One region of the Paeniglutamicibacter sp. NPDC012692 genome, then DNA from elsewhere that is predicted to be linked to it. Evidence: riboswitches for the same ligand, from Rfam matches in the RefSeq annotation. Region 1 holds a riboswitch; each other region holds the start of a gene.
The links. Region 1 has a riboswitch for S-adenosylmethionine ahead of ACFY5D_RS13080 (methionine ABC transporter ATP-binding protein). Riboswitches for the same ligand answer to the same signal wherever they lie in the genome.
Positions count from the first base shown of each region.

Region 2: it holds a riboswitch for S-adenosylmethionine, as region 1 does, so the genes downstream of both, ACFY5D_RS11330 (flavin reductase family protein) here and ACFY5D_RS13080 (methionine ABC transporter ATP-binding protein) in region 1, are expected to answer to the same signal.
Region 3: it holds a riboswitch for S-adenosylmethionine, as region 1 does, so the genes downstream of both, ACFY5D_RS15195 (methylenetetrahydrofolate reductase) here and ACFY5D_RS13080 (methionine ABC transporter ATP-binding protein) in region 1, are expected to answer to the same signal.
Region 4: it holds a riboswitch for S-adenosylmethionine, as region 1 does, so the genes downstream of both, ACFY5D_RS20635 (hypothetical protein) here and ACFY5D_RS13080 (methionine ABC transporter ATP-binding protein) in region 1, are expected to answer to the same signal.

Region 1 covers NZ_JBIBDE010000003.1:217,410-223,218, reverse strand. Annotated here, with positions in the region: gene ACFY5D_RS13095 (acyl-CoA dehydrogenase family protein) at 1-664, opposite strand, end outside; gene ACFY5D_RS13090 (NtaA/DmoA family FMN-dependent monooxygenase) at 677-2,095, opposite strand; gene ACFY5D_RS13085 (methionine ABC transporter permease) at 2,130-2,864, opposite strand; gene ACFY5D_RS13080 (methionine ABC transporter ATP-binding protein) at 2,857-3,681, opposite strand; SAM riboswitch class I at 3,781-3,875, opposite strand; gene ACFY5D_RS13075 (DUF1345 domain-containing protein) at 4,194-4,844, shown strand; gene ACFY5D_RS13070 (LLM class flavin-dependent oxidoreductase) at 4,990-5,809, opposite strand, start outside.
Region 2 covers NZ_JBIBDE010000002.1:692,566-698,374, forward strand. Annotated here, with positions in the region: gene ACFY5D_RS11310 (MFS transporter) at 1-860, opposite strand, end outside; gene ACFY5D_RS11315 (SRPBCC family protein) at 983-1,420, shown strand; gene dnaB (replicative DNA helicase) at 1,506-2,879, opposite strand; gene ACFY5D_RS11325 (DUF1801 domain-containing protein) at 3,393-3,818, shown strand; gene ACFY5D_RS11330 (flavin reductase family protein) at 3,937-4,446, opposite strand; SAM riboswitch class IV at 4,517-4,629, opposite strand; gene rplI (50S ribosomal protein L9) at 4,890-5,345, opposite strand; gene rpsR (30S ribosomal protein S18) at 5,361-5,600, opposite strand; gene ACFY5D_RS11345 (single-stranded DNA-binding protein) at 5,663-5,809, opposite strand, start outside.
Region 3 covers NZ_JBIBDE010000004.1:170,361-176,169, reverse strand. Annotated here, with positions in the region: gene metE (5-methyltetrahydropteroyltriglutamate--homocysteine S-methyltransferase) at 41-2,410, opposite strand; gene ACFY5D_RS15195 (methylenetetrahydrofolate reductase) at 2,474-3,400, opposite strand; SAM riboswitch class I at 3,502-3,620, opposite strand; gene ACFY5D_RS15190 (SDR family NAD(P)-dependent oxidoreductase) at 4,052-4,795, shown strand; gene ACFY5D_RS15185 (sensor histidine kinase) at 5,162-5,809, opposite strand, start outside.
Region 4 covers NZ_JBIBDE010000008.1:119,390-125,198, forward strand. Annotated here, with positions in the region: gene ACFY5D_RS20625 (ROK family protein) at 1-944, shown strand, start outside; gene ACFY5D_RS20630 (VIT1/CCC1 transporter family protein) at 1,021-2,124, opposite strand; gene ACFY5D_RS20635 (hypothetical protein) at 2,351-2,623, opposite strand; SAM riboswitch class IV at 2,644-2,753, opposite strand; gene ACFY5D_RS20640 (DinB family protein) at 2,766-3,344, opposite strand; gene ACFY5D_RS20645 (sodium:solute symporter) at 3,471-4,994, opposite strand; gene ACFY5D_RS20650 (cupin domain-containing protein) at 5,153-5,728, shown strand; gene ACFY5D_RS20655 (amino acid transporter) at 5,771-5,809, opposite strand, start outside.

The sequences.
Region 1 (5,809 bases):
TGTTCTCGTTGGGGACGATGACATTCTCGAATGTGGTGGTTCCGGTACCGGTCAAGCGCTGGCCAAAGCCGTCCCAGTCGTCGACGATGTTGACTCCCGCGGCCTTGGTGTCGACGACGGCAAAGAAGCGCCCGTCTTCACCGGCCAGGCCGGCCGAAACCCGGGTGTAATCGGAGAAGATGGTGCCGGTTGTGTAGTACTTTTCGCCGTTCAGCACCCAGTCTTCACCGTCCCGAGCCAGGACGGTGTTCAGCCTCCCCAAGGCGTTGCCCCCGCGTTCGGTCGAGGCGTTTCCAACGGTTTTTCCCGCGGCCGCAAGCTCATACCAGCGTCGGGCAACCGAGGCTTCCTGCCACTGAAGGGATTCGACGAAACCGAAGTGGGAACGGTACAGGTGGGCGACGTTGGAATCCGCTGCCGCCAAGTCGATCAGCAACCGCGTGAATGTTTCAACGCTGACGCCCGCTCCGCCAAACTCCACCGGCACGCGGAGCGCGCTGAACCCTGCCTCGTTGAGCCAGGCAACCTGCTCGAAGGGGAGGATCCGCGCGAAGTCGCGTTCACGGGAACCTTCCGCAATGCGTTCGAAGATTTCGGCGTAGCGCTCACGCTGGCTTGCGTAGTCGGAAGCAAAAACTTCGGGGGCGTTCAATGTAGTCGTCATGATTGCTGCCTCTCAGGAAAGTACGGGGAGCACGGGGCGGTTTTCGCCGGCCGCCGAATGCTCGGTGAATGCCCCACGGAATGCCGCCGCGGGGTGCGACGCTTCGAGCGTCGCCGAACGGCCGAAGACCTTTTCGCGCAGGGTTCCCGGGGCGTATTCGGTCTGGGCGAGGCAGCGGGCACGCAGCTCGGGAATCACGCCTTCGATGAAGTCGGTGTAGGAGCCGGGAAGGATCTGGTTGATGATGTTGATGCCGTCGGTGCCGGCGTCCTGCCAGATCTCAAGCTGGTCAACGATTTGCTCAGGCGTGCCGGAGATTTGCATCGCCTTGGCTCGGTAGCGGGCTAGGTCGCCGATGGTCGGGTTGCCGCCGGGAACCGAGTCCCGGATGGCTTCGAGCACGCCCTTGCCGCCCTCGGTGTCAACGTCGCCGAGCGGGGTATCCAGCGGCACTCCGCCCAAGTCGATCCCCAGTCCGCCACCAATGTGGGCGACGACCGCGTCCAGGTCCAGGTATTCGTCGTACTCTGCCTGCTTGCGGGCCACTTCGGCTTCGGTGCTGCCCACCACGAAGGAAAGCCCGGCAAAGATCTTCACGTCGCCGGCCTCGCGGCCCGCATCCACCGCAAGTTGGCGGATGATCCCGGAGTTCTTGCGGACGTTTTCCGGGTTCGGGGCGAACAGGAACGTTGCCTCCGCGTTGGCCGCGGCAAAGGCCTTGCCGCGCGGGGAGCTGCCGGCCTGGAAGAGGAACGGAGTGCGCTGCGGGCTTGGCGAAGACAAGTGCGGCCCGTCAATCGAGTAGCGTTCGCCGCGGTGGTAGATCTTGTTCACCAAGGCCGGGTCGGCGTGGATTCCCTTGATCTTGTCAGCCAGGAGAGCCCCGTCTTCCCAGGATCCTTCCCACAGCTTGAAGGCGGCCTCGACGTATTCCTCGGCCCAGTCATAGCGGTCGGCGTGCGCCGTTAGCCCGTCGGCGCCGAAGTTGCGATGCGAATTTTCCAGGATGCTGGTGACGATGTTCCAGGCCACGCGCCCGTTGCTCAGGTGGTCAAGCGTGGAGAGCTGGCGGGCCAGCTGGAACGGGTCGGACTGGATCACCGAGGACGTGAATGCCAACCCGATCTCGTCGGTCACGGCCGACAGCGCCGAGGCCAGAACCAAGGGATCGTTGGAGGGAACCTGCAGACCGCGCTTGATGTGCGATGCCCATCCCCCGTCGTGGTCCCCGTAGAGTCCCACGACATCGGCCAGGAAGATCGTGTCGAAGCGTGCTGCCTCGAGCTCCTTGGCCAGGTCCGTCCAAAGCTTGAGCTCGTTGAAGCGGTGCTGCTGGGCCTCGGGATGGCGCCATTGCCCGCCAAGGATGTGGCTGGTGGTGTTCATCAGGAAGGCGCTCAGCAACAGGCGCGGACGTTTGGAATTGCTCATGAGGGGGCTCCAGGGGTATCCGGGGTGGGAAAGACTAGTGGCGCTTGTCCAGGCGTGCGGCAAGCCGGGTGCCGGAGATCTGGACCAACTGGACCATCAGGATCATCAGGACGATGGCGACGATCATCATGCCCGTTTCATACCTGTAGTAGCCGTAGCGGATGGCGAAGTCGCCGATTCCGCCGCCACCGACCAACCCGGCCATGGCCGAGTAGCTGATGAAGCTCACGGTCATGATGGTGATCGACCCGATGAGCGCCGGGCGACCCTCAACAAGCAGCACGTCCCGGACGATTTGTCCGCGGGTGGCACCCATGGCGCGGGCGGCCTCGACCACGCCGCTACCCAGCTGGGTCAGGTTCTGCTCGACGAATCGGGCGAAGTACGGGATGGCGTTGATCGTCAGCGGGACGATCACCGCGGCTGTGCCGATGGTTGTTCCCACCACGAATCGCGTGAACGGAATGATCGCAATCAGCAGGATCAGGAACGGGAACGAACGCATGGTGTTCACCAGCCCGTCAACGATCCGGTGGATTCGCAGGCGCGGACGCAGGCCGTTCGGCGACATCGAGTAAAGCCAGATTCCCAGCGGGGTTCCAAGCAGAATCGCAATGGGGATCGATACCAGGAGCATGGCCAGGGTCTGGCCGATGGCCAGAGCGATTTCCGGCCACAGCTCGATGACGCGGTTGAGGTCAAAGGCCGCGGCGCCGCTGCCGTTGGTGGAGGACGCCAGGACGTTGATGCCAAATGCAAGATTAGACATAGGACTCCTCCTTCAAGGATTCGGTTTCGGTTGCCGCGGGTGCGGGTGCCGTGGTTGGCTTTCGGTCCAGCGAAATTTCATCGGAGATCAGGTAGCGGCCGATTGCGGTGGCCGGAGTGAACGCAGGGTTCTTCAGCGAGGCAATGTCGAATTGCTCCACCAGCGCCCCGTCTTCCATGACCGCGACGTTGTCCGCAATGGCCTTCACGACGTTCATTTCGTGGGTCACGATGACCGTGGTGATGCCCAACTGGGCGTTGATGTCGGAAAGGTACTGGAGCACCGAGGCCGTGGTCCGCGGGTCAACGGCGGAAGTCGGTTCATCGCACAGAAGCACCTTCGGCTCCGTGGCCAGTGCGCGGGCAATCGCCACGCGCTGTTTTTGGCCTCCGGAAAGTTGTCCGGGGTAGGCGGTCGTCTTGTCCGCCAGGTCCACGATGGCCAGGGCTTCCAGCGCCCGGCGCCGGCGGTTCTTCTTGGGGACACCGGCAAACTTGAGGCTGAGTTCGACGTTCTCAACGGCATTGCGGTTGTTCAAGAGGTTGAAGTGCTGGAAAATCATGCCGATGTGGTGGCGCGCCTGACGCAGTTCTTCATCGTTGAGCGCGGTGAGGTCCGTGCCGTCGACGATGATTTGCCCGCTGGTGGGGCGCTCGAGCAGGTTGATGTTGCGCAGCAGGGTCGACTTGCCTGCACCGGAAAAACCAATGATTCCCTGGATCGAGCCTCGCGGGATCTCCAGCGAAACGTTATCCACGGCAACAAAGGGGTTACCCGCTGACGGGAATACTGTTGACACGTTCTTGATGTTGATCATGTCCAACTCCTCTCGGTTTACCCGAGGGACGCCAACGGCACGACCGATCGGCCAGCCGCCCACGGGAGGGCGACGGGTGGACCGGAACAGAGTTGGCTATCTCCATCGGTCCTGGCGGTAGCACCGGCCCCTACGCATAGGGGTGGTTGCTGCGGCGTCAACGAGCCAGGTCTCTCAGCCGCTCTGGATGGTGTCGTTCCTTTCAAGCGATTTGCCGGGAAGGAACTGTTCAAGTGTGTCGCAGATTCTTCGATACGACCAACAAATGTGACCATTTCGTGAAACAAACGAACGACAACCCCCGCCTTCGACCGGTTTCCTCGTCAAGAAATGTCATAAAACCGATTGTGACGCAGGTATTTCATTCCGCCTTGCGCCTCGCCCGCGTCATGTTGATAATCCACCCAAAGCCGCACAACATTGGGTCTTGGCAGTGAACGGTCGACTGACATGATGCAATGTTTCGATTGAGCCTCCCGCCCGGCGATAGCGCCTCGTGGCATGATCGCCACATGGAGACCACACGCTCACGACGTACCCGGCACCGCCAGCTGCGCCTTATCGGCATGGTTGTCTGCGGCGGCCTTGCAGCGTCGCTGACCGGGCTTCTTGGTGCCTGGCTGTATGCGCCCGCGGTGGGGTGGGGTGTCGCTGCGCTGGTCTACAACCTCTCGGTTTGGTTGACCATCGCCCCCATGGACCATGTCCGCACCGCCGCCCACGCCCAGGAAGAAGACCCCGGCCGCAGCACCTCGGACCTCTTGATCCTTTTGGCCGCGGTGGGGTCGTTGGCCGCAGTTGGTTTGGTGATGTTGGGCAGCAAGAACGTCGATGGAAACGCGCGTTTCCTGCTGGCGCTTCTGGCCTTGACCTGCACGGGAATGTCGTGGCTGCTCGTGCACACGCTGTTCACGCTGCGCTACGCGGTGATTTACTACGAGGGGCTCCCCGGTGGGATCGACTTCAACCAGAAGGAACCGCCGCAATACACCGATATCGCCTACATGGCGTTCAGCATGGGCATGACATATCAGGTGTCGGACACAAACATCACCACGCGTGAGATGCGTTCGACAGCGCTGCGACACAGCCTGCTGGCGTTTGTGTTTGGCACGGGGATCCTGGCGACGACCATCAACTTGGTCGTCAGCCTGGCCCCCTGACCGGCGCCCAGGCAGAGCGTCCAGGCCTTGCAGGACACTGCTGGGTTTGCACGGACGGGGATCCCGGCATGGCCGGGATCCCCGTCGGGAACTCAGTTGGCTGCAGCGGCCGTAGCGACCCCGTCCGGCCGGCGGGGCAGGGCCCCTAGACTACTTTTGCGCCGGCGAGCCGGTAGTTTGCAGCCTTGTGCGAATCCTGGACCCGGTCGCCCTTGCCGAACAGCTTGTTGCGCAGCGTGCCCTCGACGTACTCGCTTTGGTATGCTCCGCGGGCCTGAAGCTCCGGAACCACGAACTCGACGACGTCTTCGAACGTGCCGGGGGTGATGGCGTAGGCGAGGTTGAAGCCGTCGACGTCGGTTTCCTCGACCCACTCGATGAGCTTTTCCGCCACCTCGGCCCCGGAACCGACGGTGATCGGGCCGAAGCCGCCAACGCCCACCCATTCTGCAAGCTGGCGGATGGTCCAAGGGTTTCCGTCGTCGCCGCTGGCCTTCTGGAACGTGGCAACGGAGGACTGGATGGCGTTTGACTTCACGTTGTCGCCGATGACGTCGTCCGGACCGTACGTGGACAGGTCGACGCCCATCCAGCCGGAAATCAGGGCCAGGGCGCCGTCGATGTCGGCGTAGGACTTGTAGTCCTCGAACTTCGCCTCGGCGCTGGCGTTGTCGGGGCCGGTGACGATGGTCTGCATGGCGTAGATGCGCACGTCGTAGCGGCCACGGCCCGCGGCCTCGGCGGCGTCGCGGATCTTGGTGACGGTTGCCTTGAGGATTTCCTTGGTCGGCGAGGTCACGAAGACGGCTTCAGCGTTTTCCGAGGCGAACTTCAGGCCGCGCGGAGACGCGCCCGCCTGGAACACCACGGGGGTGCGCTGTGGGCTCGGCTCGGTGATCGCGATGCCGGGAACCTTGAAGTACTTGCCCTCGTGCTTGATCTCATGGACCTTGGTCGGGTCGGTG
Region 2 (5,809 bases), on a different contig from region 1:
ACCTCGGTGCCGAAGAACGCTGCCGCGGCCAGCCCGCGAACCAGGATCGTGGTCGGCAGGCCCCGCCCCGCGCTCAGGGTCTTGCGCGGGAACAGCGGGCGCACCGCCACCAGCACCACCGCCAGGGACAGCAGCATCAGCCAGGTCCCCACCGAGGGGACGTCGGCAAGCAGGTTCATGGCCAGGACCGCGGCCGCAGCCAGGGCCGCCCAGCCCAGCGGAAGCCAGGCGATCTTGCCCTCCGGCTTCTCCCCGCCGCCGAGCCCGCGCAGCGACGGCACCACCGCGGCCATGGCCAGCAGCACCAGCCCGACGACGCCGAGGAACACCCAACGCCAGCTGACGGTTTGCGCGGCAAGCCCGGCCGCAAACGGGCCGATCAGCGACGGGATGACCCAGGCCGCGGCAAATGCGGCGAAGATCTTCGGATGCAGGCGCGGAACGTAGACCCTTGCCACCACCACGTACAGCGCCACGGTGATGGCACCGCCGCCGAGCCCCTGGACCAGGCGTCCCACCACCAGCGCCTGCATGCTCGGCGCCAGGCCGCACAGCAGCAGGCCGACAATGAACACGATCGAGGAAACGTAGAGCGGACCCGTCGGTCCCTTCCGGTCGGACCAGCCACCCGCGGCCACCATGCCGATGACGCCGCTTGCCATGGGTGCCGCGAAGGCCAGCGCGTACATGGCCGCGCCGTTCAGATCCTTGCTGACCAGCGGCATGACCGTCGTGACGGCCAGGGATTCGAAGGCGACAAGGAACACCAGGGAGAACATTCCCACGGTGATCCAGCGGTATTGGGGAGCGAAAAGGCCCAGCGGCACATTCGCGCCGGATCCGGGAGCAGACGAGGTCATGATTAGAGCTTAAAGCCTGCCCGTTTCCCGCATTGCATCGACCTGCGGAGAGTCTTGTCAGCAATGTTTTTCGGGGGTGAATTCACGTCCATTCGGGGGTGACCGCAGGTAGGGTTTCGTGCATGGAGTTCACCAACGAAATAACCGTCAACGTCCCGCGCAGCAGGTTCATCGAGCTCTTCGACGACCCGGAAAACCTGAAACTCTGGCAGACGGGGTTGCTCTCCTTCGAGGCGGTCTCCGGCACGCCCGGGGAACCCGGTGCAACCTCAAGGCTGCTCTACAAGCAGGGCAGGGGCACCATGGAAATGGTCGAGACGGTCACCCGACGCGAGCTGCCCGATGCATTCGACGGAACCTATGATGCCAAAGGCGTCCACAACATCTGCAAGAACGAGTTCCACGACGTGGACGGAACAGCGACCCGCTGGGTCGCGCACAATACCTTCGAATTCTCCGGGTTCATGAAGATCGTCGGGCTGCTCTTCGGCTCGATGTTCCCGAAGCAGAACTTGAAGACTATGAATGAGTTCAAGTCGTTTGCCGAGGCGCAAGCGTAGGTAAGCCGGAAGCATGGCTGCCGCTTAACGCAATGGTGCGGCCTTCCCTGACATCGGGAAGGCCGCACCGCAGTGTTGGGGACGGTTACATCCCGCCCTCTTGCGCCATGTTGTTGAAGCGCGAGTAGTGGCCCTGGAAGGCGACCACCATGGTCTTGGTCGGACCGTTACGGTGCTTTGCCACGATCACGTCGGCTTCGCCGGCACGCGCCGACTCCTTGTCGTAAATGTCTTCACGGTGAAGCAGAATGACCATGTCGGCGTCCTGCTCGATCGATCCGGATTCGCGAAGGTCGGAAACCATCGGCTTCTTGTCCGTACGCTGTTCGGAACCACGGTTCAGCTGCGACAACGCAATAACCGGCACATCGAGTTCCTTGGCGAGCAGCTTCAGCGCACGCGAGAACTCGGAGACTTCCTGCTGGCGCGATTCAACGCGCTTGCCCGAGCTCATCAGCTGCAGGTAGTCCAAGACCACCAGCTTGAGGTCGTGCTTCTGCTTCAGGCGACGGCACTTTGCGCGGATTTCCATCAGCGACATGTTCGGCGAATCATCGATGAACAGCGGTGCGTCGTTGAGCCGCCCCATGGTGGTGGCGATCTTCGACCACTGCTCGTCCTTGATGGTTCCCTTGCGCAGGTCCTGCAGCGCAATGCTGGCCTCTGCGGACAGCAGACGCATGGCAATTTCGTTTCGGCCCATTTCCAGGGAGAAGAAAACAGCGGTCATGTTGTTCTTGATAGCTGCCGACCGGGCGAAGTCCAATGCGAACGTGGACTTGCCGACAGCCGGGCGGGCTGCGATGACGATCATCTGACCGCCGTGCAGGCCCTGGGTCAGCTCATCGAGTTCGTAGAATCCGGTGGGCACACCGGTCATGCCCTCGCCCCGGGAGCCCGCCGATTCGATTTCGTCGACGGTGCCCTCAATGATGTCGCGCAGCGGGACATAGTCCTCCGCGGTGCGTCGTTCGGCGACCTTGTAGACCTCGGCCTGGGCCTCGTTGACGATTGCGTCGACCTCGCCGTCCTGCGAGTAGCCAAGCTGGACGATCTTGGTTCCGGCGTCGACCAGACGGCGCAAGACGGCACGCTCACGAACGATCTCGGCGTAGAAGCCCGCGTTGGCAGCCGTCGGGACGGACTGGATCAGGGTGTGCAGGTAGGCCGGGCCGCCAATGCGGGTGATTTCCCCGCGCTTGGTCAATAGGTCGGAGACCGTCACTGCGTCGGCGGGTTCGCCGCGGCCGTACAGGTCGATGATCGCTTCGTAGATGGCCTCGTGCGCCGGGCGGTAGAAATCGAGTCCCCGCAGGACTTCCACGCAGTCCGCGATGGCGTCCTTGGAGAGCATCATGCCGCCGAGCACGCTTTGTTCGGCCACAAGATCCTGCGGCGGCGTGCGGCCGTAGGCTGACTCGCCGGATTCAGAATTGGTTTCGATGTTCGCTAGCGACACGGGTTTTCCCTTCAAGCTTCGCGGGTTCCCAGTTTTCCGCGTCATTACCTACTTCAGTGTCGCAGGGTCGGCCGACCTTTTGGTACGTCCAATCTCACGTGTGCGAAGAGACACCGTAAGCCTGTGGAAATAGGTGGGGAACATTGTCACCTTAGACCTCATTTGACTCAAACCCAACATCGTTATCCACAGGGGCTGTGCATAACCTGTGCACCTTGCGGCGTGTTGTGTGCACAGTCTGGGGAGAACATTGTGGATTACCGGCGATTTTTATCAACAAAAGCCGTCTGACTAGGCGCTATGCATTTACACACCTGTGGACAGAAAGTAGTTATCCACAGATTCTCGGGGCGAAAATCTTGGTTATACACATAAAAACCCCGAGATTCCGGGGTTAATCCCCAACGCATTCCGCGGTTACCCACAAACTATCCACAGCTATCCACAGGGCTCTGGGGATTCTGGGGATTAACGAGGTTGATGAGCGCCTACGGCACTGCAATACTGGCTCGCATGGCCGCCAACAAAACCGCCCCCACCCGCGTTGATCCACATGAGTTCATCGCCTCCGTTGCCCACCCCACTCGGCGCGCGGACGCGCAGGTGTTGCTGGAAATGATGGAGGAAGTCTCCGGGCAGCCTGCGACCATGTGGGGACCGACGATCATCGGCTTCGGAACTTACCACTACAAATACGATTCAGGCAGGGAAGGGGACGCCGGCGCGATCGGGTTCTCGCCCCGATCGACGAATCTGGCCCTCTACGGTCTGACCGTCGCGCCGGAATCCGAAGAGCTCCTGGCCAAGCTAGGCAAGCACAAGCGAGGTGCCGCATGCCTGTATGTCAACAAGCTTGCTGACGTCGACTTTGGCGTACTCACGGAATTGGCGCGGCACGGGTACCGCCACATGATGGAAGTCGTCCACGACCCCTCCTAGGCGAACGGACGGCACCTGCCTCGCGGCCCACCCCGCAAAAGACAGAACCTGCCGGGCCATGATCCGGCTCTCGTGGTGGATCATGGCCAAGCAGGCTCGCGTGCCTCCGGGATAGCGCCTAGGAGACGAGCTGTTCGGTTTCCAGGCGGCGGAATGCGGATCCGTGGAAGACCAGCGGGGAATTTGTTTCATTGCTCGTTTGGTGGCCGTGCACGCGCAGCAGGACGACGTGGTGGTCGCCCGCCGGAATCTCCTGCTCAACAGAGCAGTCGAGCCACAAGCTTGCATCGTGGAGCAGCAGGGCGCCCTCGTCGGTGGAATCCAGGCGGAGCCCCGCGAAGCGGTCCCCGGTCTTGGAAGCGATCTGGCGGCAAACGCCCTCGTTCTTTTCGCTGAGCACGGATACCCCGATGCGGGCATTGGATCGAACGAGGGGCCACGTACGCGACGTGTTCTGGACCGCGAACATCACCAGCGGCGGATCCATCGAAACGCCGACGGTGAAAGACGAAGCGACGATTCCTTGCGGCTCGCCGTCGACGATGGCGCACAGTGCGGCAACACCCGAGGGATGCTGGGCGAAAACGTTGCGCAAGGTGTCGGGGGTTAGGTCTGTCGCAAGAGTCATGGCTCGGTCCTTCGGCTTGGTGCCCACCTTGATTCGGGTGTGCGCCAAAGCGCAACAGGCCATCAAAGGTGTGCGGTACTTGCCCCCGGGGTTCCGCGGGCCGAATCGTCACCTGGAGCACCCCACTACCGTGAGAGGGTTGCCGGTCAACAAGCCAGGGCTTTTGCGTTGACACTCTTGATTCATGACTAACGTTAGGAGAAAAGTTTAGCTTCAGTCAAAGATTGTTTCGACACATTGGTTCACGAAGAGTAAGAATCGAAGATTCTGCGAACAACACTCGCTTTTGGCCGCCAGTTGTCGATACTGTGCGGCCGCACCCCCCGGACGATGCCCAATCCCCCATGGGTCACGTCCACACGACCCGTTAAAGCGATGAGGACCCCACCCGAAGGTGAGGTCCTCATCGCTATCGTCCCGGGGGACGATGAATCCGCAGAGAATTACTTCTTTGCGGCTACGACTACCAGCGAGATGGTCGCGGATACATCGGTGTGCAGACGCACGGTAGCCGAGTAGTTACCCGTCGACTTGATGTGATCGTTGATCTCGATGTTGCGCTTGTCGATCGCGCCAACGCCGGCGGCTGCAACAGCCTTGGCGATGTCGTCGGTCTTGACGGTGCCGAAGAGGCGACCGGTAGCGCCGGCCTTGACGGTCAGCTTGACCGGCTTGGCGGAGATAGCGGCGGCGAGTGCCTGTGCTTCTTCCAAGGACGCAACGGCGCGAGCAGCACGGGCGGCCTTGATCGACTCAACCTGCTTCTCACCGCCCGGGGTCCAGGTGATGGCGAACGAACGCGGGAGAAGGTAGTTACGTGCGTAACCGTTCTTCACCTCAACGATGTCGCCTGCGGCACCGAGGCCGGTAACTTCGTGGGTCAGAATGAGCTTTGCCATGTTTGTATACCTTCCTTAGCCGCGGCCAGCGCCGGAGTAAGGCAGCAAGGCTACTTCACGCGCGTTCTTGATGGCCTGTGCGATCTTGCGCTGTTCCTGAACGGAAACGCCGGTAACGCGACGGGCACGGATCTTTCCGCGATCCGAAATGAACTTGCGCAGCAATGCTACGTCCTTGTAGTCGATGACAGTGATGTCAGCGGCCTTCAAGGGGTTGGACTTTGGTTTGGGCTTACGGAGTTCAGCCTTAGCCATCGTGGAGCTCCTTTATCAGGTGGAGCCCGCAGAATTTTCTGCGGGATGGTGAATAATTTTGTTTAGAAAGGCGGTTCGTCAGAACCCGGGTTGCCCCATCCGCCGTTGTTTCCTCCGGCAGGAGCGCCCCATGGATCGGCTGCCGGTGCATTCCAGCCGCCACCGCTGTTTCCGCCGGCGTTGCCGCCACCGAAACCACCCTGGCCGCC
Region 3 (5,809 bases), on a different contig from region 1:
GGGTGCGGGCCCGGCGGCGGTCCTGCGGGACTAAACGCGCTTAGGCGTTTGCGCCGGTGTTTGCGCCGATCGTGGCGCGGGCCGCGAGGGTGGCCTCGACCAGGTTGGCCAGCGAGGCCTCGGTCTCCGCGTAGCCGCGGGTCTTCAGGCCGCAGTCCGGGTTGATCCACAGCTGCTTGGCCGGCAGCGAGGCCAGGGCGATCTCGATGAGCTCGGCGACCTCTTCGGTGGACGGGACGCGCGGCGAGTGGATGTCGTACACGCCCGGGCCGATGCCGCGGCTGTAGCCGAACTCGGTCAGGTCCGCGGTGACCTCCATGCGGGAGCGGGCGGCCTCGATCGAGGTGACGTCGGCATCCAGCGCGTCGATCGCGTCGATGATCTCGCCGAATTCCGAGTAGCACAGGTGCGTGTGGATCTGGGTGGCATCCACGGCGCCGGCGGTGGACAGGCGGAAGGAGTCGACCGACCACTTCAGGTAGTCGGCCTGGTCTGCCTTGCGCAACGGGAGCAGCTCGCGCAGCGCCGGCTCGTCGACCTGGATGATGGAGATGCCGGCGTCCTGCAGGTCCGCGATCTCGTCGCGCAGCGCCAGCGCCACCTGGTTGGCGGAAGTCGCCAGCGGCTGGTCGTCGCGGATGAAGCTCCAGGCCAGGATGGTGACCGGGCCGGTGAGCATGCCCTTGAACGGCTTGTTGGTCAGCGACGCTGCGTAGGAGATCCACGGGACGGTGAAGGCCGCCGGGCGGGACACGTCGCCCCAGAGGATCGACGGGCGGGTGGCGCGCGATCCGTAGGACTGCACCCAGCCGTTGGTGGTCTCGGTGAAGCCGTCGAAGTTCTCGGCGAAGTACTGGACCATGTCGTTGCGCTCGGGCTCGCCGTGCACCAGCACGTCCAGGCCCAGGCGTTCCTGCAGCTCCACGACGCGGGCGATCTCCGCCTTGAGGAAGCCCTCGTAGGCGGCGTCGTCGATGCTGCCGTTGCGGTGCGCGGCGCGGGCGGTGCGGACCTCGCCGGTCTGCGGGAAGGAGCCGATGGTGGTGGTCGGCAGCACCGGCAGGTTCAGTGCGGCTTCCTGCGCGGCCTCACGCACGTCGGCGGCGGAGCGGGAGAAGTCGGCGTCGGTGAGCGCGGCTAGGCGGTCGCGGACGGCGGCCACGGTGGTTCCGGCGAACGCCGCGCGGTGGTTGATGGCGGTCTCCGCGGCGGAAAGCTCGGCGGCGATCGCCGATTCGCCCTGCGCCAGGCCCTTGGCCAGGGTGATGACCTCGGCGACCTTCTGGTTGGCGAAGGCCAGCCATTCCGGCAGGTGGGCCGGCAGGTTGTTTTCCAGGGCGACGTCGTGCGGGACGTGCTGCAGGGAGGTCGCGGTGCCCACGGCGATGGTGCCGTTGGACTTCTCGACCTCGGTGCGCAGGGTCTTCAGGATGACCAGCGATTCGGCGAGGTTGTTGCGCCAGATGTTGCGCGAGTTGACGACGCCCGCAACCAGGGTGGCGCCGGCGAGGTCGCCGAGGAATTCAGCCTTCGGGGCCAGACCGCGGACCAGGTCGGCGTGCACTGCCTCGACGCCGGCGCGGGCCAGCAGGCCCTGGGTCGCACCCGGGCGGGCCACGTCACCGGCGGTTCCGTAGCCGAAGGTGACAAACAGGGCCGGGCGCTCGGTGGCGGCGGCGAGCTTGGCGTAGACGGACTCGGCCAGGGCGCCGGGAACGGCCAGTTCGGCGCCGCGGTCGGTGACAAGTGCCGGCTCATCGATCTGGACCCACGGGGCGCCCGCGGCTGCGAGCTCGGTCAGGATCTGTGCGTAGGCTGCGACGACCTCGTCGATGCGGGTCAGCGGGTCGAAACCCTCCGCGGCGCCGTCCTCGGCCTTGGCCAGCAGCAGGTAGGTGATGGGGCCGACGAGGGTCGGGCGGATGGTGCTTCCGTTGGCCGCGTGGGCCTTGAAGGATTCGACCAGCGGCTTGGCATTGGCCGCGATCGGGGTGTTCTCGCCGATCTCCGGAACCAGGTAGTGGTAGTTGGTGTCGAACCACTTGGTCATTTCCAGCGGGGCGCGGGATTCGTCGCCGCGGGCCAGCACGAACGAGGCCGCGGTGTTGACCGTGCCGTCGGCGGCGGCCAGGTCGGCGAAGCGGGTCGGCAGGGCGGACAGCGCCACGGTGGCGTCGAGGACCTGGTCGTAGTAGGCGAAGTCGCCGGGCAGCGAGGCGTCCGTGGCACCCAGGCCGAGTTCGGTGAGCTTGGCAAGGTTGGCCTGCTGCAGTTCGCGGGCCGCGGCGTGCAGGGTGGCCTCGTCGGTGCGGTTGGCCCAGTGGGCCTCGAGGGCCTTCTTGAGCTCGCGGTTCGGGCCGATGCGCGGGTAGCCGAGGATGGATGCTGCCGGGAAGGTTGGCTTCGTCATGGTGTTTCTCCTTGGGTGTTGAAAGTGTTGTAAGTGTTGGAAAAGCGTTGAAGGACCGGGCGCCTAGACGGCGGCGCGGGCGGCCCAGGAGTTGACGACCTGGGCCCGGGTGCGGGGCAGCTCGAGCCGTTCGATGACGTCGAGCGAGCCGCGGTGGTCGTTGAAGGTGTAGAGGTGGACGCCGGGCGCCCCGTCATCGAAGGCACGCCGTGCCAGGGTGACGGCAGCGCTGACCCCGATGTAGTGGCGTTCGGCGTCGGTGCTCGCCGATTCCAGCGCGTGCGCCAGGATCGGATCCGGTTCGACCCCTGTCATCGACGCCAGCCGGTTGAGCCGCTTGAGCGAATTCAGCGGGATGACCCCCGGAATGATCGGGATGGACACTCCTGCGCGGCGAGCCGAGTCAACCAGGTTGGTGTATTCCTCTGGCCGGAAGTACACCTGGGTGATCGCGTAGTTCGCCCCCGAGCGCTCCTTGGCCAGCAAGACCTCCACGTCGTGCTCGAACGACGGGGATTCGGGGTGCCGGATCGGGTAGGCGGCCACGCCGACCCCCAGCCGCCCGCCGGCCAGCGCCGCCGAGTGCTCGGTTTCGACCTCGCGGATGAGTTCGATCAGGTAGCGGGCGAAGGGGAATTCCCCGCGCCAGCCGTCCGGGTCTGTGGGCAGGTCGCCGCGAAGCGCCAGCACCCCGCGGACCCCGAGCGAGATGAAGTGGCGGATCAGGTTCTCGAGGGATTGGCGGCTCTCCCCCACGCAGGTCAGGTGCGCCAGCGGGCGCAGCCTGGTGTTCTGGATGAGGTGCTCGATCAGTTCCAGCGAGGCCCGGCGGCGTGCGTGGGTCCCCGAGTAGGTGACCGACACGTAGTCGGGGTTTGTGGCCTGAAGCGCCTCGATGCTGTTGAAAACGCCCTCGGTCGCGTCGCGGTTCACCGGCGGGTACAGCTCATAGGACAGTGACGGCGGGGCCGCGGACGGTGTAATGCTCATGTGTGACTCCTCGTCTAAACGAGGGAGGCCCCAAGGTACGCCACAAAAGCCCCAGCAATCCGTGCGGATGACTGCGGCGATGGTGAGCAGGTTTTGAAGCGGCTCCATCGCTTCTGGCCTTAGCACCCTCAACAACGGAGTCCCCGCACAGGGGGAATCCATCGATTGATGGTTGCTGCGGCGTCAACGAGCCAGATCTCTCAGCCGCTCTTGATGGTTGATGCATTCATCATGTTCCACGCTTCAAGGGCGGTGCAAGGTGCCGGTCGCGCACCGCGTCACGTGGGGCAAAAACACTTCACATGACGATTTTTTGTCATTCTTGCCAACATTGTCCGGCCGATTGTTAAGTACGAGTCGGGGCCTACTTCCCCGGATTTCCGGTGGCTTGCCGCCCGTGCGTTACTTTTGGGGCCCAATGTGAAGCCTCTGTGACGAGGCTGCTCGGGGCGCCGACGCCACAACCCGGGTCATCCATTCACTGAAGCCGTTGTGCCCGGGTCGCCCCATGAGATACTGTCGTCACGACACAATCTTGTCGGATCCGCCAAGGTGCAGGCTCCGCCAACGCGCGAACCAGCGTGATCCTGCAGCCCGGCGGTCCGCCGCGGTGGAACGACCAGCCATGTAAACGCGAAAAGGGGAATGGGAATGCAGCTTGCCAACAAGGTAGTCATCGTCACCGGCGGAGCCTCGGGCATCGGGGGCGCCATTTCCCGGGTGTTGGTGGCCCGCGGCGCCAAGGTCGTCGCCGTAGACGTCAACGGCGAGGCCGGCACCACGCTCAAGGGTGACCTCGGCGGTGACGTGCAGTTCCTGCTGGGCGATGTCAGTGACAAGGCCGTGGCAGCCGCCGCCGTGGAACTGGCGAGCGAAACTTACGGCGGGTTGGACGCGCTGGTGAACAACGCCCATGCATCGCGCCAGGCCATGTTCAACGACCTGACCGAGGATGAGTGGGAACTTTCCTTCAACACCGGCTTCCGCGCCACCCGCCAATTCATGGCCGCGGCCTACCCGCTGCTGGCGGTCAACGGCGGCTCGGTCGTGAACTTCGGCTCGGGTTCGGCGATGGTCGGCCAGATGACCCAGGCGGCCTATGCCTCCGCCAAGGAAGCCATCCGGGGACTTTCCCGCGTGACGGCGAATGAATGGGCCAAGGACAACATCCGCGTCAATGTCGTCTCCCCCATGGCGCTGACCGACGGGGTCAAGGCCTGGAGCGAGGCATTCCCGCAGATGTACCAGGACTCCCTCGCGAAGGTCCCGCTGGGGCGCTTCGGGGATCCGGAAGAGGATGTCGCACCCATCGTGGCGTTCCTTGTCTCGGATGATTCGCGCTACATGACGGGCCAAACCCTCATGGCCGACGGCGGGGCGAACAAACTCTACTAGCCGGCAAAGCATCAAGCCTTCCGGGTGCGGGTCATGGGCCTGTTAGCAGCTACCGCATCCCGCGACCGAAGGTTGGTGCCGTCCCGCGGGATGAACCACGGGTCCGGTCAGGCCACTGGTCCGGCATACTCCGGACCGGAGCCGCGTGCTCCTCGAAGCACATTCGCCGGTGCGCCGGCATTCCTGGTTTTCCGGTACCGAGAGCAGTGAATCGCTACGACAAATGGCCGGATTTTTCGCGGAGGTCAGAGGCCGATGAGGAGAACCAGCCGCGTTAGACACAATTTCGGACGTAAGCACGTTGAGGTCCTTCACCACCGGTGCGTGTTCGATCCCGGTTCAACAAAGTCGGTCTCGAAGCAACGCCTACCTGACAGCTCTCTTCTTACGCCCAATGACGTCCGGTTCGGTCGGCAGGTGGATCGCAATGTGGAGCCCGCCGGCGCGACGCGGGGCAATAGAGAGCGATCCGTCGTGTGCGAGGGCGATGCTTTTGACAATGGCCAAGCCGAGACCGACGCCTGCATGGTCGCTCGTGCGAGTGCGTTCGGTGCCGCGCTGGAATCTTTCGGTGAGTGTGGAGACCAGTGCTTCGCTGAGTTGCTCGCCAGTGTTCTCGACGATGAGCACAACGGATTCGGGGCCGGCCATGGTTCTCACCCAGACCGTCCCCTGCACCGGGAGGTTATGGACGATCGCATTGTGCAGGAGGTTCGTTACCATCTGCAGCAGAAGCGCAGATGAACCGAATGTCGGGGTGAAGCTGCTGGAAACGTCGATGGTGACTCCACGCTTTTCTGCAAGCGGGAGGAGGACTTCGGCTGATTCTTCGACTACCAAGGAAAGGTCGACACGTTCTTGCGTGAAGGACCTCTGGTCGGCCCGCGTGAGCAAAAGTAGTGCTTCGGTGAGGTCGATTGCACGAGTGTTGACCGTGTCGAGACGTTCGAGAAGTTCATTGGTGTTTCGGTCCGGGTCGTTTCGTCCCACGTTGAGAAGTGTCTGTGTTATTGC
Region 4 (5,809 bases), on a different contig from region 1:
GGCTGGTGGACCCGAACGGCACGGTCCTGGTCAGGGGCCGGCGCCCCACCCCGGGATTCGAGCCCGCCGCGGTCCTCGCCGCGGTATGCGACCTGGTCGGGGAGCTTGGCCCCGGCGGCGCAGGCGCCGTGGTGGGCGTCGGTGCCGCCGGGTGGATGGACCCCACCGGCAGCACCGTGGTCTTCTCCCCGCACTTGTCTTGGCGCGACGAACCCCTGCGCCGGAACCTCGAACAGGCGCTGGGCCGGGACGTGCTGCTGAGCAACGACGCGGATGCGGCGGGCTGGGCCGAGTACCGATTCGGCGCGGCGCGCGGCGAGGACAATATGGTGTGCCTGACGCTCGGCACGGGGATCGGCGGTTCGCTGGTGCTGGACGGGAAGCTCCGGCGCGGGCGCTTCGGCATGGCCGGGGAGTTCGGGCACCAGGTCCTGGTGCCCGGCGGGCACCGCTGCGCCTGCGGCAACCGGGGCTGCTGGGAACAGTACGCCTCCGGCAACGCCCTGGCCCGCGAGGGCCGCAGCCTGCTGGCGGTGCACGGGCCGGTGGCAGACGGGTTGCGCGAGGCCGCGGGAAACGACCCGCATGCGGTCACCGGGGAGCTGGTGAATTCCCTGGCCGAGGCCGGGGACGAGGCGTGCATCGAGCTGGTGGTCGAGGCCGGGCAGTGGCTGGGGCTGGGCCTCGCCAACCTGGCTGCGGTGCTGGACCCGGGCACCATGGTGATCGGCGGGGGATTGGGCTCCGCCTCACCGCTGCTGCTGGAGACGGCCGAACGGACCTACCGCAGCTCGCTCAGCGGCCGCGGCCACAGGCCCTTTGCCCGGGTTCTCGGCGCGGCCCTGGGCCCGGACGCGGGGCTGGTGGGCGCGGCCGACCTGGCCCGGAACGCATTGGGCCAGCGGCGCGTGCGAGCCGGGGAGCAACCAAACAGCCGGACGTGAAAATGGCCGGCGGGTCCGTGGGAAACGGAGCCGCCGGCCACCTCGCGTGCGGCGCCGAAGGTTGGTGCGCCCGGGGTCAGACGACGCTGCCGCCGAAGAGCAGGCCCAGCGCGTAGGTGACTCCGGCCGCGCCCAGGCCGATGGCCAGCTGGCGCAGGCCGCGCTTGGTCGGGGAGGCCCCGGAAAGCAGCCCGACGACTCCGCCGGTGGCAAGCAGCGCGATGCCGACCAGCACTGCGGAGAGCATGATGGCGGGGGTGCCGCTCATGCCGAAGATGAAGGGCAGGATCGGGATGACGGCGCCGGAGGCGAAGAAGCAGAAGGACGACGACGCCGCTCCGACGGCCGAACCGATCTCCTCGTGTTCGATCTCCTGTTCTTCCACCTCGCGCTCGGGCCACAGGGACAGCGTGGGGTTGCAGTCGCAGGAGTACAGGCCCATGCGTTCGGCCGCGCGGTGCGCTGCGTCCTCGTCGCTCATGCCGCGGGCCTTGTAGACCAGCACCAGCTCGTTGGCGTCGAGGTCCAGGTCCGGGGCCGCGGACAGGGTGATCTGCGTGGGCTTGGAGGCGGAGAGCAGTTCGCGCTGGGAACGCACGGAGACGAATTCGCCGGCGGCCATCGACAGCGCGCCGGCCAGCAGGCCGGCTATGCCGGAGAAGAGCACGAAGGAGCTGGCGACGCCGGTGGCGCCGATGCCCATGACCAGGGCGAGGTTCGAGACCAAGCCGTCGTTGGCCCCGAACACCGCGGCACGGAAGTTGCCCGAAAGCCGGTTGCGCCCGCGTGTTGCCAGTCCGCGCACGACCTCCTCGTGGACCAGCTCGTCGGCGGCCATCTGGCGGGTGGCGTCGGTGTCGGCGGCGTAAGGGGAGTCGCCCTCGGCTCGCTGGGCCAGTGCCAGCACGAACACGGAACCGAAGTGGCGGGCCAGGAAACGCAGCATCGTGCGGCGCAGCGAGGGGCGGGCGGCCTTAGCTGCGTGCTCGCCCAGCAGGTTGCGCCAGTGTTCCTCGTGGCGGGTTTCGGCGTCGGCCAGGCCCAGCAGGATGGCGCGTTCCTCGCCGGTGCGCTTGTTGGCCAGCTCGCGGTAGACGGCGCCCTCGGCGATTTCATCGGCCAGGTAGTGGCGCCAGCGTTTGATTTGGGCGGGAGTGGGGGTTGGCGCTTGTGGCGTCATGTCTCGTCCTCGTTTGGTGTTCATGGCGGGTGAGGCCATGCGATGGGGAGGAACAAGCAATGTTTTTGGGTGCGTTGAACCTCGGACCACCATGGTGGGCCGAAGGTCTCGTTCGCCCGGGAAATCCTGTCGTGGATTCCCGGGTGGATTGCCGGGCCGCACCTTTGCGGCCAGTATGTCGACGCACCGCCGCCACCACGAATGGTGGATTCGGAACTACTCCCCTTCAGCGAACAACTTTAGCCTTCGGCCGCGCTTCAGAGAATTCGACGAGGCTAAAAATGTGCGTCCGGCCTGCGGTGTTCCCGGTGACCGGGGTGCGGATCAGCAGGCTTGACGAAGCGGGGTCCCAACGCGGCGTCGCAACCGAGTCCGCCAGGGCGCGGGCGACGGCGGGCGCGTCGTTGACATGGAAGCTGCGCCAGGAACCGTGCAGGTTCAATTCGACGACGGCGCGGTGGAGGTCAAAGAGGGGCAAAACGGGGACGGTGTGTTCCATGGCGGCAGCGGCCGGCCTTTCACTAGCTCTTGCCGCCGCCTTGTGGCGCCGGCCGCTTCTTCATCCGAACCACCCATGAACCTGGGGTTGGTGCGCGGCCAGTCGGAGCTTGGCGCCGCATCTCGTGAAGCTGGTCACCACACTATCGCGACTCGGCCCCCAGCTGAATTTTTTGGTACAAATCGGTCCACGCCGCTGCGTCATAATCGGGCAAATTGGGGGAAATGCGACGATCCCCGGCGCTGCCGTCAATGAGTTCGCGCACGATGTCGATGTGCCCGGCATGGCGGGCGGTTTCCACGTTCATGTGGATGAGCAGCCGACCGATGGTGGTGTTCCGTTTCTCCGGCGCCCACCACGGGACCGTCGCCGGGGCATCGAGCGGCAACGCCGCGATGTTCCGGTTGGCCGAGTCGATGGCGCTGCGGTAGTAATCGAGGATGTCCGCGCTGGGGATCTCCGCCGGAACCCACATGTCGTAGTCGGGGTCGTCGCTCTCATTCAACGCGATGAATCGCGGGTGCTCGACGGTCTGCCCCAGGCATTCCACGAAATACCCGAGCTCCACGCCGGCCAGATGCTGGATGAGGCCCAGGATGTTGGTTCCGCTGGGCACCAGGGGCCGTGTCAGGTCGTAGTCGCCCAGACCCTCGGCCTTCCACAGCACCGCCTCGCGGGAAGCATTGAGGTACGTGAGCAGGTGGTTCTTCAGATCGTCCATGGGCTACAGCCTAGGAGCGGGTATGCCCCGCTGGCTAGGGTGCATGCCCAGAGACGACGAAGGGCCCCGCCGGGCAATCATCCTGGGATGAGTGTCCGGCGGGACCCTTGAGTGTGCCCGGGTGGGCTACTTGGCGATCGACTCGACTTCGATGCCCTCGACGTCGCCTTCGCCGGCGACGCGGGAGTTCCAGCCGTCGATGACGGCGCGTTCCGTGGGCTTGGTGACGAGGGAGACGAGCACGTAGACCACGGCCGAGGCGATCAGGCCGTAGTAGATCGGCTCGTTGGCGTAGATTCCGTCAAAGCGTTCCTTCGCCTGGATTTCCAGGACGATCATGGTGCCCAGCGTGACGACGGTTCCGGCCGCCATCGACGCGGCCGCGCCGATGCCGTTGCCGCGCTTCCACATCAGGCCGCCGATGATTGCCACCAGCAGGCCGCCGACGAGGATGTCGTAGGCGATGGTCAGGGCCGCGACCACGTCGGAGACCATGATGGCCAGAAGGATGGCGACGATGCCCAGGATCAATACCCAGATGCGGTTGGCGCGCACGTCGTGCTCGGGGTTCTCGTTCGAGTTGACCCGGATTTCCTTGCCGAACCAGCCGGCGACAAACGGGGTGACGTCGGTGCGCGCGACGGTTGCCGCAGCGATCAGTGCGCCGGATGCGGTGGACATCATGGCGGCAACTGCCGCTGCGAGGACCAAGCCGCCGACTGCAATCGGCAGAAGCTGGGTTGCAACCTCGGCATAGACGACGTCCTTGCCAAGGTTGGCGACGTCGATGTCCGGCAGCGCAACGCGGGCGGCCAGGCCGATGATGGCGCCTGCAGCGCCGTAGAGCACGCAGTAGATGCCGGCGGTGGTGCCGCCCCAGCGGGCGACCTTCGGGGTCTTCGCGGTGAAGACGCGCTGCCAGATGTCCTGGCCGATCAGCAGGCCCAGGGTGTAGACCACGAAGTAGGTGATGATGGTCTGGACGCCGATGCCGTCCCAGGTGAAGAACTCGGCGCCGACGCGTTCACGAATGCCGCCCATGCCGCCCGCGGCGTTCAAGGCAAACGGGAGCATCAGGAAGAAGATGCCGACCGTCTTGATGACAAACTGCACCTGGTCGGCCAGGGTGATCGACCACATGCCGCCAATGGTCGAGTAGATGACCACGATGATGCCGCCGATGGCGATGGCCATCCACTTTTCCCAGCCGAAGAGCACGACGAAGATGGTCGCGTAGGCGCTGGTGGAAGTTGCGCAGAGCATCAGTGTGTAGGCGAGCATCACGATGCCCGAGGTGTTGGTCGCCGACTTGCTGCCGTAGCGAAGGGTCAGCATCTGGGAGACGGTGAAGACCTTCAGGCGCTGCAGCGTCGGCGCGAACACCAGCGAGAGGAGGATGACGCCGACGCCGATGGCGACCACGAGCCACATGCCGGAGATGCCGAACTTGTAGCCGAGGCCCACGCCTCCGACGGTGGATGCCCCGCCCAGGACGACCGCCGCCATGGTTCCGGTGTAGAGGAAGGGGCCGAGGCGTCGGCCAGCGACCAGGTAATCGCTGCTGTTCTTGGTGCGGGACTTGCCCCACCAGCCAAAGGCGAGCATTGCCGCCAGATAGACGGCCACGATGGTGCCATTGATGAATTCCATGGGAGTGAACCTTTGGGGGAGAACGATACAGGCAACAAGATTGGTGCCTGTAAGTAAACTTTTGTTGTCTCCTAGGCTAATGTGAGCTGACTTACACGTCAATTGCCCTAAGCTATATAAACCCGACCTATTTCTGAGCACCTTGGAGTATCGAGCCCATGAAAGCCTTGCCCGTTGAGCCCAGCAATGCGGCATTGGCCATTGGTTCGCGCATTCGAAGCGTCCGCCAGGCACAGCGGCTGACCATCGACCAGGTCGCCGAATCCACGGGGCTGACCAAGGGTTTCCTCTCCCGCGTGGAGCGCGACCTGACCAGCCCCTCGGTTGCGTCGCTGGTCACCCTGTGCCAGGTCCTGTCCATTGATGTGGGCGATCTTTTTACCCAGCCCGACACCCACGTGGTGAGGCTGTCCGAGGCGCCGCGCATTTCGCTGGGCGGCGAGGGCATCGTCGAGCAGCTTGTCACCGCACGCTCCGAGCGGCGCCTGCAAATGATCCGGGCGGTCATCGAACCGCGGGGTGAGGGCGAGAAGGAGCTCTACTCGGTCGACTGCGAGGTCGAGGTACTGAACGTCATTTCAGGGAAATTCATCCTGATCTTTGCGAACGAGCGGTTCGAGCTGGACGCGGGGGACACCGTGACGTTCCCCGGCCGCGAACCTCACAGTTGGATCAACCCCACCGACGACCAGGCCGTGGTGACCTGGACGCTGGTGCCCGCGGCCTCGCGGTAACTCCCTTCGAACTGCCCCGAGGGAGTTGCCCGCAGTGTGGCCCTAGCCCACGTGCACCCAGGGGCGCTTGGCAATGGAAGG